Regions from separate parts of the Acidovorax sp. DW039 genome, predicted to be linked through region 3. Evidence: predicted binding sites of a transcription regulator. Region 3 holds the regulator's gene; each other region holds the start of a gene.
What was found. The regulator FNR, encoded in region 3, switches genes on or off when oxygen is low (the NO sensors DNR and NnrR bind a similar motif). The targets are predictions, from matches to a motif close to TTGATNNNNATCAA.
Positions count from the first base shown of each region.

Region 1: the regulator FNR is predicted to act here: its motif matches at 1,015-1,028, upstream of cyoA (ubiquinol oxidase subunit II).
Region 2: the regulator FNR is predicted to act here: its motif matches at 2,026-2,039, upstream of AACH87_RS19335 (TraR/DksA family transcriptional regulator).
Region 4: the regulator FNR is predicted to act here: its motif matches at 2,138-2,151, upstream of AACH87_RS02245 (hemerythrin domain-containing protein).

Region 1 covers NZ_AP029019.1:727,357-730,820, forward strand. Annotated here, with positions in the region: gene cyoA (ubiquinol oxidase subunit II) at 1-921, opposite strand, end outside; gene AACH87_RS03270 (MFS transporter) at 1,233-2,570, shown strand; gene ybeY (rRNA maturation RNase YbeY) at 2,637-3,095, opposite strand; gene AACH87_RS03280 (PhoH family protein) at 3,170-3,464, opposite strand, start outside.
Region 2 covers NZ_AP029019.1:4,313,106-4,316,569, forward strand. Annotated here, with positions in the region: gene AACH87_RS19325 (TonB-dependent receptor) at 1-1,461, opposite strand, end outside; gene AACH87_RS19330 (DUF2946 family protein) at 1,540-1,896, opposite strand; gene AACH87_RS19335 (TraR/DksA family transcriptional regulator) at 2,102-2,476, shown strand; gene AACH87_RS19340 (hypothetical protein) at 2,629-3,003, shown strand; gene AACH87_RS19345 (Rrf2 family transcriptional regulator) at 3,137-3,464, opposite strand, start outside.
Region 3 covers NZ_AP029019.1:3,034,164-3,037,627, reverse strand. Annotated here, with positions in the region: gene ccoG (cytochrome c oxidase accessory protein CcoG) at 1-283, shown strand, start outside; gene AACH87_RS13535 (FixH family protein) at 329-604, shown strand; gene AACH87_RS13530 (hypothetical protein) at 672-965, shown strand; gene fnr (fumarate/nitrate reduction transcriptional regulator Fnr) at 1,047-1,769, opposite strand; gene hemN (oxygen-independent coproporphyrinogen III oxidase) at 1,959-3,341, shown strand; gene AACH87_RS13515 (sulfite exporter TauE/SafE family protein) at 3,345-3,464, shown strand, end outside.
Region 4 covers NZ_AP029019.1:511,342-514,805, forward strand. Annotated here, with positions in the region: gene AACH87_RS02230 (DUF1800 domain-containing protein) at 1-721, opposite strand, end outside; gene AACH87_RS02235 (CsbD family protein) at 1,097-1,315, shown strand; gene AACH87_RS02240 (hypothetical protein) at 1,458-2,051, shown strand; gene AACH87_RS02245 (hemerythrin domain-containing protein) at 2,209-2,733, shown strand; gene AACH87_RS02250 (hypothetical protein) at 2,767-3,111, opposite strand; gene creD (cell envelope integrity protein CreD) at 3,108-3,464, opposite strand, start outside.

The sequences.
Region 1 (3,464 bases), 2.3 Mb from region 3:
GCCGTTGGCATCGATGGCCATCATGTGGTGCATACACATCTTGCCGTCCTCGACGCAGCGGTTTAGCACCTTGTCGTACAGGCCTTCCTCCACCGAGGCGAAGCGCTGGACGGGGTCCCGTTCGCTGGGCTTGGCCAGGTTCAGATAGGTGCTCTTGTCCAGCGGCTTGCCTTCGGTTTTGGCCTTTTGCACCCACTGGTCAAAGTCGCCGTGGCTCAGGCCGTGGAACTTGAAGGTCATGCCCGAGAATCCTGCGCCGCTGTAGTGCGAGGACATGCCATTGAACACCCCAGGCTTGTTGATGACCGCGTTCAGCTCGGTCTGCATGCCGGGCATGGCGTAGATCATGCCGGCCAGATCAGGCACGTAAAACGCGTTCATGGTGGAGGTGGCTGTCAGCTTGAACAGGATGGGGCGGTCCACCGGGGCCGCCAGTTCGTTGACAGTGGCAATGCCTTGCTCAGGGTAGAAAAACAGCCATTTCCAGTCCATTGCCACCACCTGCACTTCCAGTGGCTTGACGTTGGGGTCCAGCGGGCGCTGGGCATCAATGCGGTCCAGGGGGCGATAGGGGTCCAGCTTGTGCGTGCCGATCCAGGTCAGGGCACCCAGCGCAATGATGATGAGCAGGGGCACGGTCCAGATCACCAGCTCCAGCGTGGTGGAGTGGTGCCATTCGGGGTCGTACTCAGCTTCTGTATTGCTCTGGCGGTACTTCCAGGCAAAAAAGAAAGTGAGTGCGATCACGGGCACGATGATGATCAGCATCAGCAGCGTGGCGGTGACCACCAATTGGCCTTGCTGGGCTGCAACATCGCCAGCCGGGTTGAGAACGACAGCCTTGCTGCAACCGGCCAGGCCGGCTGTCATGGCGATCGCTGCAAGCCAGGCGGGCCTGCGGAGTTCCTTGGTTTTGAGCATGCTAGGGGCGCGACAAAGGAGCGCTTAGGTGTAAACGCGAATGACTGAGGATTCGCAATGTAGTACGGCTAGCGAATTTGTCGATTGGACATTTTGTCCAATATCAATCCTGTCCCAGTGTCCGGCCGGGTTGTCTGGCTCTTTGAGAGTTATTTGACATGGCGCAGTGGCGCGCAGCCGGGCGGGTCATTCCTTGCACGCCGTTCCTTGCAATCAGGGTTTTCCTACGCTCGGGCTAGCGAAAGCTCACTTGTGGGGGGCTCTGCAGGGGTGTAGAACGGAGTCGTGTCAGTTTCTTGAGGAGCGTCAATATGTCCAGCCCAGGTTCTGCAGTGCTTCCCACCCCTGGATTCGAGAGTTCAGTATCCCTGGCGCGTGCCCATACCGATGAGGATGTCACCCCTGGCGAGATCGCGGTGGGGGTGATCATTGGTCGGTCATCCGAGTATTTCGACTTTTTCGTGTTTGGTATTGCCAGCGTGCTGGTGTTCCCTTCCCTGCTGTTTCCGTTCCTCTCCCGCCTGGATGGCACCCTGATGGCGTTTGCCATCTTCTCCCTCGCTTTTGTGGCCCGCCCCGTGGGTACGGCGATTTCCATGGCCGTGCAGCGGCGCTGGGGGCGGGGCACCAAGCTGACGCTTTCGCTTTTCCTGCTGGGTGCCTGCACGGCCGGGATGGCGTTTTTGCCCAGCTATGCGGCGGTGGGCAGCAAGGCCATCGCCGCCTTGATCATCCTGCGCATTGGTCAGGGGCTGGCGCTGGGGGGCACATGGGACGGGTTGCCTTCCCTGTTGGCGATGAGCGCTCCCAAAGAGCGGCGCGGCTGGTTTGCCATGATCGGTCAGCTGGGTGCCCCTGTGGGTTTTGTGTTGGCGGCAGGCCTGTTTGCCTATCTGTACAGCAGCTTGACGGTGACCGAGTTTCTGGACTGGGGCTGGCGCTACCCCTTCTTCGTGGCCTTTGCCATCAACGTGGTGGCTTTGTTTGCCCGCCTGCGGCTGGTGGTGGGGCAGTCGTATGCTGAATTGTTGCAGCAACGTGAATTGCAGCCCGTGAGCGTGGCCCAGGTCATGCGCGACGAGGGGGGCAACGTTCTGATCGGTGCTTTTGCTGCGCTGGCCAGCTTTGCGCTCTTCCACTTGGCGACGGTGTTTCCCCTGTCGTGGATTGCGATGTATTCGGAGCAATCGCTGAGTGAGGTGCTTTCGGTCCAGATCGTTGGGGCCTTTCTGGCTGCAGGCGCCATCATGCTCTCAGGCTGGCTGGCTGACCGGGTGGGCCGACGCAATCTGCTGGGCAGCATGGCGGTGCTGATCGGACTGTTCAGTTTCGCCACGCCCTGGCTGCTGGGTGGCGGCTCTGTGGGCAACAACGTGTTCCTGCTGGTGGGCTTTGTGCTGTTGGGCCTGTCTTATGGTCAGGCTTCGGGCACGGTCACCGCCAACTTCTCTGCACAGTACCGCTACACAGGGGCGGCATTGTCTGCGGACCTGGCCTGGTTGCTGGGCGCGGGTTTTGCCCCGTTGGTGGCACTGGGCCTGTCGGCCAAGTTCGGTTTGGGGGCCGTTTCCCTGTATTTGCTCTCGGGGGCTGTGTGCACCCTGGCGGCTTTGCGTATCAATCGGCTGATTGAACAGCGGGAATCTTGAGTGAACCCACATGGGTCAGGGCTGCGGCTCTCTGCTACAGCCTGGCCCTTGTGACCTCAGCGCGCCTTACTTTGCGTAAGGGTCTGCAAAACCCAGCTCTTCCATGATCGCCGTCTCGTAAGACTCCATCTCATCCGCGTCTTCCGCGCTGGTTTCATGGTCCCAGCCCTGCGCGTGGAGGGTTCCGTGCACCAGCAGGTGGGCGTAGTGCTCTTCCAGCGTCTTGTTCTGCTCCTGCGCTTCCCGTGCGACCACGGGGGCACACAGTACCAAATCGGCCGTCACCATGGGCTCTTGCGTGTAGTCAAACGTGAGCACGTTGGTGGCGTAGTCCTTCTTCCGGAAATCCCGGTTGAGCTGCCGCCCCTCTTCCGCATCCACAATGCGCACGGTGATTTCGGCGTCGGTGGACAGGGCGTGCCGGATCCACTTCGCCACTTTGTGGCGAGGAAGTAGCGCCCGGTGTTCCGCCGCGCCGTCAAATTTGCCGAATTGCAGGGATAAGGTGAGTTGATTGAGTGCCATAAAACCTCCTGGCGCTTATCAGATAAGCGCAGGCAGCTATTAAATTGATAGTGAATTGTCGTTGTGCAGCGAATTCAGTCGCGTGCAGCCACGGCCCGGCGGGGCGCATCGTAGGCTTCCACAATCCGTGCCACCAGGGGGTGGCGCACCACGTCGGCACTGGTAAAGCGCGTAATGGATATGCCTTTGACGCGTTTGAGCACGCGCTCGGCGTCGATCAGGCCGCTCATGGAGCCCTTGGGCAAGTCAATCTGGCTCACGTCGCCTGTGACCACGGCTCGAGAGCCAAATCCGATGCGCGTCAGGAACATCTTCATCTGCTCAGGCGTGGTGTTCTGGGCCTCATCCAGGATGACAAAAGCGTTGTTG
Region 2 (3,464 bases), 1.3 Mb from region 3:
GGCCTGGTTGCGGGCGCCTGCGTCACCGCTGACCCAGTTCGTCGTAGCGTTCTCCACCGTGCGCAACTGGTAGCTGTCGCGCTGCAGACCAAAGTCCACAATGTGCGCGCCCTGCATTCCATCGGGCCGCCAAGTGCCCTTGGCAGCCAGCGTATTCCAGCCCGTGCCCTTGCTGTTGACGATACGCCCTGCCCCGCCGTTCAGCGCCGCAGGCAGCGCCACGGTGGCGGCGCGCAAGGTGTCGGTCTGGTAGTCGTACACGCTGGCGGCCACTTCCCAGTCGAACGTGCCCTGCGTGCGGCTCTTGACCGACAGGCCGTGCATGAAATGCGTGAGGTCTTCGTTGGAAACGTTGAAATCCGTCGGCGTGAGCGCAAAAGAGCGGCCGTTGATGTTCACGGTGCCGCTGTAGACCGCGTTGCCATTGGCGTCGCGCAAGTAGCTGGTGGGTCGCCCTTCGGACTCGTTGTGCCACCAGCCAAAGGTGTAGGCAGCCCGCACGGTGGGCGAGAAGTCGTAGGCGATCTTGGCCTTGATGTGGTCTTGCTGCGTGTGGTACTGCGTGGCGGTGCCCAGCAGGTACCAGGGCTGGTTGCTGCGGTTATTGCCCAGCACAGCGCCCGTCACGGGTGTGCCCGCGCTGCCCACGGCGCCTGCAGACACGAGGCGCGTGGGGAAGGTGAGCGGCTGGCCTTCGCTATCGGTCTTGTTGAAGTTCAGGAACCAGGACCAGTCGCCGTTCTTGTTGCCCACTGAGGCGCTGACCTGTTTGCCCGCGTAGCTGGTGCTGGTGCCGTACAAGTCAAACGGCTGATGCTGGTAACTGACCTTACCGTGCGCCTCAAACTTTGTGGGCATGCGCGTGACGTAGTCCACCACTGCACCCACTGAGTTGCCGGCGTAGGCGGCCGAAAACGGGCCGTAGAGCACGTCCACGCGCTCGATCTCCTCGGGCGTGACCAGCATCCAGCGCGGCGCGTTGGTGGGGCCGTTGCCCAGGTAGTTGCTCAGCAGAATCCCGTCGGCAAACACCATGGACCGCGCCGGGTTGCCCGTGCCCGAGGCGCGGGTGGACAGCACAGCGTGGTTGTAGTCGCCGATGTAGCGCTTGCGCACCAGCAGGCTGGGCAGGTACTTGAGGGCGTCTTCGCTGTCGGTGGCGTTGATCGCATGCTCGATCTGCTCGCGCGTCACGCCCTCGATGGTGGTGGGGATCTGCGTGGGCAGCGAGGTGGGCTGACCACCGCTGATGGTGACCACGCCCAGTTCCTTGACGGGCGCGGTGGTCTGGGCAGGTGATGCGCTGGTAGCTTTGGCAGCAGACGCAGGCACATCCTGCGCAACGGTCGCCACAGGAACAACGGGCGGGGCAGTCTGGGCGTGGGCGAGCACGCCCAACGATGAAACGAAAACACACGGAAAGGCACTGGCCAACGCCAGCGCCATGCGGCTCTTGCGCATGGAAACTCCTGATAACAAGCCAAACAGGCCGCTTGCGCTTATCCAACAAGCGCAGACAGCTATCAATTCAGTAGCAAATCAGGAGAACAACGGAGGGCCGCGTGGCGGCAGCGGTGCAGCAGTGCGCGACGCAATATGCGCTGCCGGAATGGGCAGCAGGGCATGCGCCAGCGGGTGGGGTTGGGGCAAACGGGCCTGCATGGCCGGTGGAGGGGCGCCCACGTGCACGCACAAGGGGCAATCCAGCGTGTGGGACGACAGCTCTTGCGCGCCGTCATCGGTCTGCACCAGCAACTTGATCGCACCAGAACCGGTACACACCAGCTCCATGGACTGCGGGCTGACCACCGGGGCTGCCACAGCCACCGCCAGAGACATGACAAACCACGCCAGCACACAGCGGGCGAGCCAGCGAAGGCGGCGAATGGTTTGCATATCCGGCCATTGTAGGAGCACGCGCACCGCGGCGGGGTGCTTGGTGGGTGTGGGCATCAGCGCTTTTTTCACGCGGTCTGATGCGCCACAAACCGCAGCGTCACCCACCAGAGCAAGCACATCGGGAGCTTGATATCCATCAAACCGCAGCGGGCGCAGACGGCGCACCATGAAGACGTTCCCTCACTTCCCTGGAGTTGACTGAATGACACCCGCACAGATGACACCGTTTCAACAGCAGTTGCTCGAACAGCGGGCTGCCATCCTGGCCCAGCTGGCCGAGCAGCGTGGAGGCGCGATGGGCCGCGTGGAAGCGGCGGCAGAGCATTTCCACCCCGGTGAAGACTCGCGCGCCCAGGCCGCCACCGAGCGCGTCCTGGAGTTCGCCATCGAAGACCGGGAGCATGAACACCTCAATGCCATTGCCGCAGCGCTGGAGCGCATGGAGGCTGGCACCTACGGCGAGTGCATTGACTGTGGCGAGGAGATTGCCGAAGCACGCCTCAAAGCTACCCCCGAGGCGGCGCGCTGCGTGCATTGCCAGCAGGCAGCGGAGAGCCATTCGTCGCCACACCACTGATGCCCAGAGCTGCTCACCGAGTTGCCCACAGAAACGCCTGTGGGCGTTCAACCGGCGCGCTATTCAGCCGTCTGCTCAAAGGCCTGTGCAGTCATCGCAAGTCTTGGAGCTTTCCAAACCACACTTTTTCTTTCACTCACGAGACCTGAACCATGAGCACTTTTCACGCTGTTGTCTGGATGGACCATTCCGAAGCCCATGTGGTGATGTTTGACCGCGAGCATGTGCAAGCCCAGCGCATCAAATCCCGCAGCCATCACAAACACCAGGGCAAATCTGGTGATGCATCCGGCTTCTTTGGAGACATCGCTCAGGCCCTGCAAGGCACGCATGAAGTGCTGCTGTGCGGGCCGGGGTTGGCGCGCAACGAGTTCAGGGACTGGTGCCACAAGAGCGCCACCGCGGTGGCCCACAGCGTGGTGGATTCAATGCCCGCAGATCACCCTACCGACGCGCAGCTAGTGGCCATGGCGCGCCAGTATTTCAAGAAATTCGACAACATGGCGGCGGATCCGTCCGTGGCATGAGCTTTTGAACAGGTTCCTTGTGCTGAGAGCGGGTGTTGCTCGCCATCAGCGTTGAGCGCTCCACCCAGCCCTTGGGTTGAGCGCTTTTTTTATCCACCTGCATCACCGCCTGAGAAGGGTGATGCAGGACACCTCAACGGCGGGGGGCCAGCGGCATCGCGCCCAGTGCAAAGACCGAGTTCGGTATCTGCAGACGCGACATCAAAGGCCGCGGTGCGGGCTTGGTGATGCCCACGGCCTTGCGGGGGCTGGCAGACTGTCGCTCAGGTGCTGGCTCCACCCCTTGGGCCTGGGCCTGAGTCACCAGTTCCTTCAGCGATACCGACTGCAGGTACTCCAGCACCCGTGCGTTGAAAGACACCCACAGCTCGCCCGTCATGGCCTTGAGCTGCGCCACCTGGGGAGGGGTCAGAGGCTGGTAATCATCCACCTCCATGTTCTCCACCGCCAGGATGATTTCA
Region 3 (3,464 bases):
CATCGTGGCAGGGGGTAAGCTGGAAAACGTCTACCGTATCCAGATCATGAATGCCACTGAGGCGCCACAGCGCTATCGCATTGGCGCCAAGGGGCTGGAAGGCTTGGAAGTGGCCTCTGAGACAGAGGTGGAGATCGAGCCCGCCCAGTCGCGCTGGGTGGCTGTGCGGCTCCAGGTGCCTTATGGCTCTGCCTCGCCCGGCTCCCATCCGATCACGGTAGAGATTGGTGCTGAAAGTGGTGCCCACGTGGCAGAGAAAACAGTATTTTTGGTTCCCAGGTAAGCAGCGGAGCTTAGGCTTGCAAGCCTGAATGTGAAGGAGATGAATATGTCAGCAGTTTCTTCGGCAGCCCCTTCGGGTTCGGCACCTTGGTGGAAGTTTGGCCACGTCTGGCTCGTGCTGGCAGGGCCAGCATTGGTGGTCGTTGCCGGGTTTGTTACGCTGTGGATTGCCATGTCCAGGCCCGATCCGGTGGTGGCAGAGGACTACTACCAGCAAGGCATCGATATCAACAAGACGCTGGAGAAGGCAGACCCCAGCATGTTGCCTGCCGTGAAGGGCCGAAACCACGCGCTAACCCCCTTGAAGGACCAGCCGCGCTGAGTTAAGTTGGTCCCGATGCTCTTTGTGAAGAGCTCAGCCTGAAGCCAAGCAGCAAGGAGACAGAACGATGTGGACGCAACGCCTGATGTGGATTGCATGGCCCGCCTTCCTGGTGGCGGGCGGCCTGGAGATGCTGGTATTTGCCTTGGTGGACCCGGAGGATCTGCACTGGTTTGGTCACCCTCTGGGGCTGTCGCGCAGTGGTGTTTACACGGTCGTTTTTTTTGCGTTCTGGATACTCACCATGGTTTCCAGTGCGTTGACGACACTGCTGGCCATGTCGCCGTTTGAATTGAATCGCTGCCCTGTACCTGAGCACGATCGCCCGGACGACTGCCGCAAGACGCCTTCCTGCTCTTGATAACAAAAATCCCTTCCGCGTTGCGATAACGGGGAAGGGATTGTGTGTTGAACGCAGCTGGTTACTGCTCCGTCAGTGGGCCTAGTGGCAGGCCTGCTGGTTGTTGACAATGCGTCGCAAGGCGTCGGTGTCGAGAATCCTGACGTGACGCTGTCGCACTTCCACAGTGCCTTCTTCCACAAATTTGGAGAAAGTGCGGCTGACAGTTTCAAGCTTCAAACCCAGATAGCTGCCAATCTCTTCACGCGTCATGCGCAGCACCAGTTCAGACTGGGAAAACCCGCGCGCATGCAGGCGCTGCACCAGATTCAGCAAAAAGGCCGCAAGGCGCTCTTCAGCACGCATGCTGCCCAGCAGCAGCATTACCCCGTGTTCGCGAACGATTTCGCGGCTCATGATCTTGTGGACGTGGTGCTGCAGGGCAGTCACTTCGCGCGACAGCTCTTCAATGCGGTCAAACGGCATGACGCACACTTCAGCGTCTTCCAGTGCCACGGCATCGCAGGTGTGGTGTTCATTCACGATGCCATCGAGACCAATGATTTCACCAGCCATCTGGAACCCGGTCACCTGATCGCGGCCATCTTCCGTCGCCACGCAGGTTTTGAAAAAGCCCGTGCGAATGGCATACAGCGATGTGAACGCCTCACCATTGCGAAAAAGGGTGCCGCCACGCTTGACCTTGCGGCGCACTGCGACCACCTCGTCGATGCGCTGGAGCTGTTCTTCGTTCAGGCCGACAGGCATACAAAGTTCTCGCAGATTGCAGTTTGAGCAAGCGACTTTGATGGTGAGCGGATTCATGGCACAGATACCTGGATGTAGTTCGGACATATCGTGCCCGACGAGGGAGGCCGGCATGCCTCGGTCTGCGAGTAGTAGCAGATGATATGCATCAAATTGTCGCTCCAGTGGAGATCGTTTCACTTGATGCAGGTCAAGGACGCAAAAAGAAGGCTGCGGCACAGTAAGCCAGTACGCAAGGATATCCCCATGACCGCAGTAACCCCAGAACTACTCACCCGGTTTGATGTGCCGGGCCCCCGATACACCTCCTACCCCACGGCGGACCGTTTCGTGGAGGCTTTCGGGCAGGAGGACTACACGCTGGCCCTCGCACAGCGGGGGCTGGGTACCGGTGCCAAGGCGATGCCACTGTCTTTGTATGTGCACATTCCTTTTTGCGAGTCGCTATGCTACTACTGCGCCTGCAACAAGATCATTACCAAACACCATGATCGCGCCGATGTTTATCTGCGGTACCTGAGCCGGGAAATTGACCTGCACACGGCCCAGTGTGGTGTAGGGCAGGTGGTCAGCCAGCTGCATCTGGGGGGCGGCACTCCAACGTTCCTTTCCGACGTTGGGCTGCGTGAGTTGATGTCCATGCTCAAGCGCAGCTTTACCCTTGCGCCAGGCGGTGAGTATTCGATTGAGGTGGACCCCCGCACTGTCAACGCCGACAGGTTGGCTTTGCTGGCTGAACTGGGCTTCAATCGGCTGAGTTTCGGTGTGCAGGATTTCGATGCAGAAGTGCAGAAGGCTGTGCACCGGGTGCAGCCTGCCGAGCAGGTGTTTGCCTTGGTCGAGTCTGCACGATCCATCGGCTTCGACTCCATCAACGTCGATCTGATTTACGGCTTGCCGCGGCAAACTCCTGAGTCATTTGATCGCACGCTGAAGCAGATTGCACAGCTGCGCCCTGACCGCATCGCGTTGTACGCCTACGCCCATTTGCCCGAGCGCTTCAAACCCCAACGGCGCATCATCTCAGCGGAACTGCCAACAGCAGGCGCCAAGGTGTCCATGCTGGCCCGCTCGCTGGACGCGTTTCTGGAGGCCGGTTACGTCTATGTGGGGATGGATCACTTTGCCCTGCCTACAGATGCCCTTGCAATTGCCAAGCGCCAGGGGCGCCTGCATCGCAACTTTCAGGGTTACAGCACGCAGCCAGACTGCGACCTGATTGGCCTGGGGGTATCGGCGATTGGCCGGGTGGGGGCCACCTACAGCCAGAACGCCAAGACTCTGGAAGAGTATTACGACTACCTCGATCAAGGGCGCTTGCCCGTGGTGCGTGGTCTTGCGCTGAACCGTGATGACTTGGTGCGGCGCGCCGCCATCATGGCCTTGATGTGCCAGGGCGAGCTGTTGATTGAGCCCATGGAGCAGGCATGGCTGATCGATTTCCGTCGCTATTTCGCTGCGGAACTTGAGCGCCTAGAGGAGATGCAGGACCAGGGACTGGTGGAGCTGGGTGATGAGGGGGTGCGGGTCACCTCCATGGGATGGTTTTTCGTTCGTGGCATTGCCATGGTTTTTGACCGCTATCTGCAGGCCGATCGCACACGTGCACGGTTTTCGCGCATCATCTGATTCATGCTGACTACCGTTGCCTGGACTGCACTGATCATGGGCCTTGCTGGGGGCGGGCATTGTGTTGCGATGTGCTCAGCTCCCTGTGCGGCAGTCACGGGTGCGGGGCAGGGAGTAAAGCCG
Region 4 (3,464 bases), 2.3 Mb from region 3:
GGGCCACGCGCTTGCGCAGCCCGTCAGACGAAGTCATGAGCTGCGACCAGATCATGCAGTCGCCGGGGTAGGTGTTGTCGTAGAAGTTGGTGGTGTCTGAGACGGCAGAGTAGCCGCGCTGGTTGAGCCAGTCCCACCCGGTGGTGCCAATGGGCTGCGCAAACTGCGCATTGATCCAGGCCTCGTACCCCTGGTTGCGTACGCTGGCGATGTCGCCAGGGGATGCATGGAACTGGGCCTGCAGCAGAAAGCGGGCCGCTTCCTGGTCCGTTGCCGCGGTTTTGTAGGTGTAGTTGCTGGGGGCAGGAGATGGCGAAGGGCTTGGGCTTGGGCTTGGGCTGGGTGCTGGCGAGGGGCTAGGGGATTGTGTTGGTGTCGGCGCTGGGCTAGGGGCGGGAGATGGTGAAGGGCTCGGAGATGGTGTCGGCGCAGGCGTGGGACTTGGTGAGGGTGAAGGCGCAGCCGGATTGCCCGCCGGTGGTGCTGGGGTAGGTGTAGGGACCGGGGTGGGACTGGGTGTTGCAGGTATGGCCGTGGGGCTGTCGCTCCCCCCGCCACCGCAGGCGGCCAAGGCTACGCTGGCCATCAATGCGGCGAGCGACGGGCGAACAATGTGACTCGCGCTTTCCTCCGCTCCAAGCGCAACAGGTGTGGATGGATGGGGGCCCTCAGCTTCCTCTGCCGCTGCACAAAGCAGAGGCTCCTCATAAGTTGTTGTCATGGTGTGACTCATCGTGGAGTGATGCAGCGAAGTGTAAAAAACAAGACCATGTGCAGCATTGCCAATGTGTGAGCAATCGCTACTTTTGTTGCTTAGGCGTTTGTTCGAATAGGACTTGGTCCACGCATCGTTAAACGTTTGTGAACCCCGCAAAGCGCGGCTGACATTAATGCTCAGCTCCTTTGAAGGCCGCAAAAAGCATTCCATCGCGTGCGCTTTGTCCGGCACGCCAGTAGTCCGGCACTGACGATGCAACCCTGGACCGGCCTACGCCCTGCGGCCGCGTTGCTTTCTACAGTCACTTCCATCGCTGCACGCAGAGGTTCCGCACACACCGGGTGGATGGCTGCAGTGACGAAGAAAAGGATGCACGCCATGAACGAACAACGCATCGAAGGCAACTGGAAGCAATTCAAGGGCAAGATGCTCGAGCAATGGGGCAAGCTGACCGACGACGACTTTGACCAGATGGCTGGCCGTCGCGAGCAGTTTGTCGGCAAGCTCCAAGAGCGCATGGGCCTGGCCCGTGAAGCGGCTGAGCGGCAACTCAAGGATTGGGAAACCCGCAACCCGTCTTTCCGGTTTACGGACTGACGTCCACATGGCCCATGGCTACCAAAACATTACCCAAAACGGGTTAACCCAGCCATGGGCTCCACATTCCTTTCGTACGTCCCTTCAGACATGTCGGCGCACTTGCGACCGGCCATTCACAACACTTTTGAGGAGAAAAACCATGCAATTTCGTCACCACATCAGCCGCAATCTCATCGCCCTGTCTGTCACCGCTCTGCTGGGCACCTCGGCCCTGGCCATGACCCAGGCCGAGTACAAGGCTGCCAAGGACCAGATCAGCGCCGACTACAAGGCCAACAAGCAAAAATGCGATGGCATGCAAGGAAATGCCAAGGACATCTGCATGAAGGAAGCCAAGGGCAATGAGGACGTGGCCAAGGCCGAGCTGGATGCCAAGTACAAGCCCAGCGACCGCGCTTCCTATAAAGCCCGTGTAGCCCGCGCAGATGCTGACTATGCCGTTGCCAAGGAAAAGTGCGATGACCAGACCGGCAATGCCAAGGACGTGTGCGTGAAGGACGCCAAGGCCGCCCATGTGGCTGCCAAGGAAAACGCCAAGGTTGCCCGTGCTGCGAACAAGTCTGAACCGAACCCCACAGAGCACGCAGCCAACGTGGCCGAAGCCCGCAAGGATGCCGCCGCCGAGAAGAACGATGCCAGCTACGCCGCCGCCAAGGAGCGCTGTGACGCCCTCTCGGGTGACGCCAAGTCCAAGTGTGTGGACGACGCCAAGCGCGCGCACATGAAGAACTGAGGCAGATTGCCGCAACGCGTGCAGGGCTGACGCAGCACTGCCGCGCCGGTAATTTGTTACCAAACGAAAGCTTGCCCGCCGCCTTGCTGACCTGCATCAAGGCGGCGGGCGGCTTTGTGCCTAAGCTGCCATTTTTTGTCATCACCAAGGAACAAAAATGGCTGCACTCGAATGGTCGGACGCGCTCGCGCTGGATCTGCCGCTCATGGACGACACGCACCGCGAATTTGTGGAGCTGCTTGCCCAGGTAGAGCAGGCAGACGATGCCACCGTGGTGCAGCAGTGGCAGGCGCTCATCACGCATACCGAGCACCACTTCGGCCAGGAAGACGACTGGATGGCCGCCACCCGCTTTGCATCGGGCAACTGCCACAGTACCCAGCACAAGGTGGTGCTGCAGGTGATGCGCGAAGGCATCGTGCGCGCCCAGCAGGGCGATCTCCAGCCCATCCGCATCATGACGGGCGAACTGGCGCTGTGGTTTCCACAGCATGCACAAACCATGGATGCCGCCCTGGCGCTGCACCTGCGCCGCGTGGGCTTTGACCCCGCCACCGGCCAGGTGCATGCACCCGATGCGCTGCCCGGCGAGCTGATCCACGGCTGCGGGGGCAGCAGTTGCTCCGACCAAGCCACAGCGACGCAAGCCACTGACACCGCCGAAGCCGCTGCAGTGGCTTGATGCTATTGAAAGAATAGCTGTCTGCGCTTATTTTTAAAGCCCTGCAGGCCAAAATGAGCCTGATTTGGGTATGCCTGCGTGCAGCGCCACCATGCGCCAGGCCAATTCCCGCAGCGCACGCCGCAGGGGCGCAGGCGCTGCGCAACCATAGGCAGCCGTCAGCACCGCCTGCTTGGCGGTGCGCAGGGCCTGTCGATCCTGCTGGGCCAAGGCCTGCCACAGCGCCCGGCGATGCCGGTTGAGCTGAAGCTGCTCGACCCCCGCCAAACCTGCGCACCAGGGCGGTGTGGCGGGCAAGTCGCTGTGGGGTGAGCATGTTGCGCCGGTGCTGGTGTCAATTGGCTCACAGTGCAGGGCGGGGGTCATGGTGGGGCTCATGGCGCATCCTTGGGCGATGGGGAGGCATCCTGCGCAGGTGCGACCGTTCTGCGGTGCGCTGCGGTTGGCGGGACCGGGCGTTGTGGGGTTGCACTCAGCCCGTACCAGTTCACCTTGCGCGTCAGCACCATCACCGTAGCCAGCACCAGGAACAGCGCAATCGACCCCACGGCCAGCGCAGTCTGCTCCAGTTGCAGCAGCACATACAGCAGGCCATACAGCAGCCCAATGCCCAGGCCCATGGGCAACCCACGTGCCAGCCCGCCCAGCATGTGGCTGGCGTAGTAGCCCAGCAGCAGCACGCAGGCGGTCGCTGCCGCCAGGTACGACCAGCCAAACGGCAGGTGTTCAGA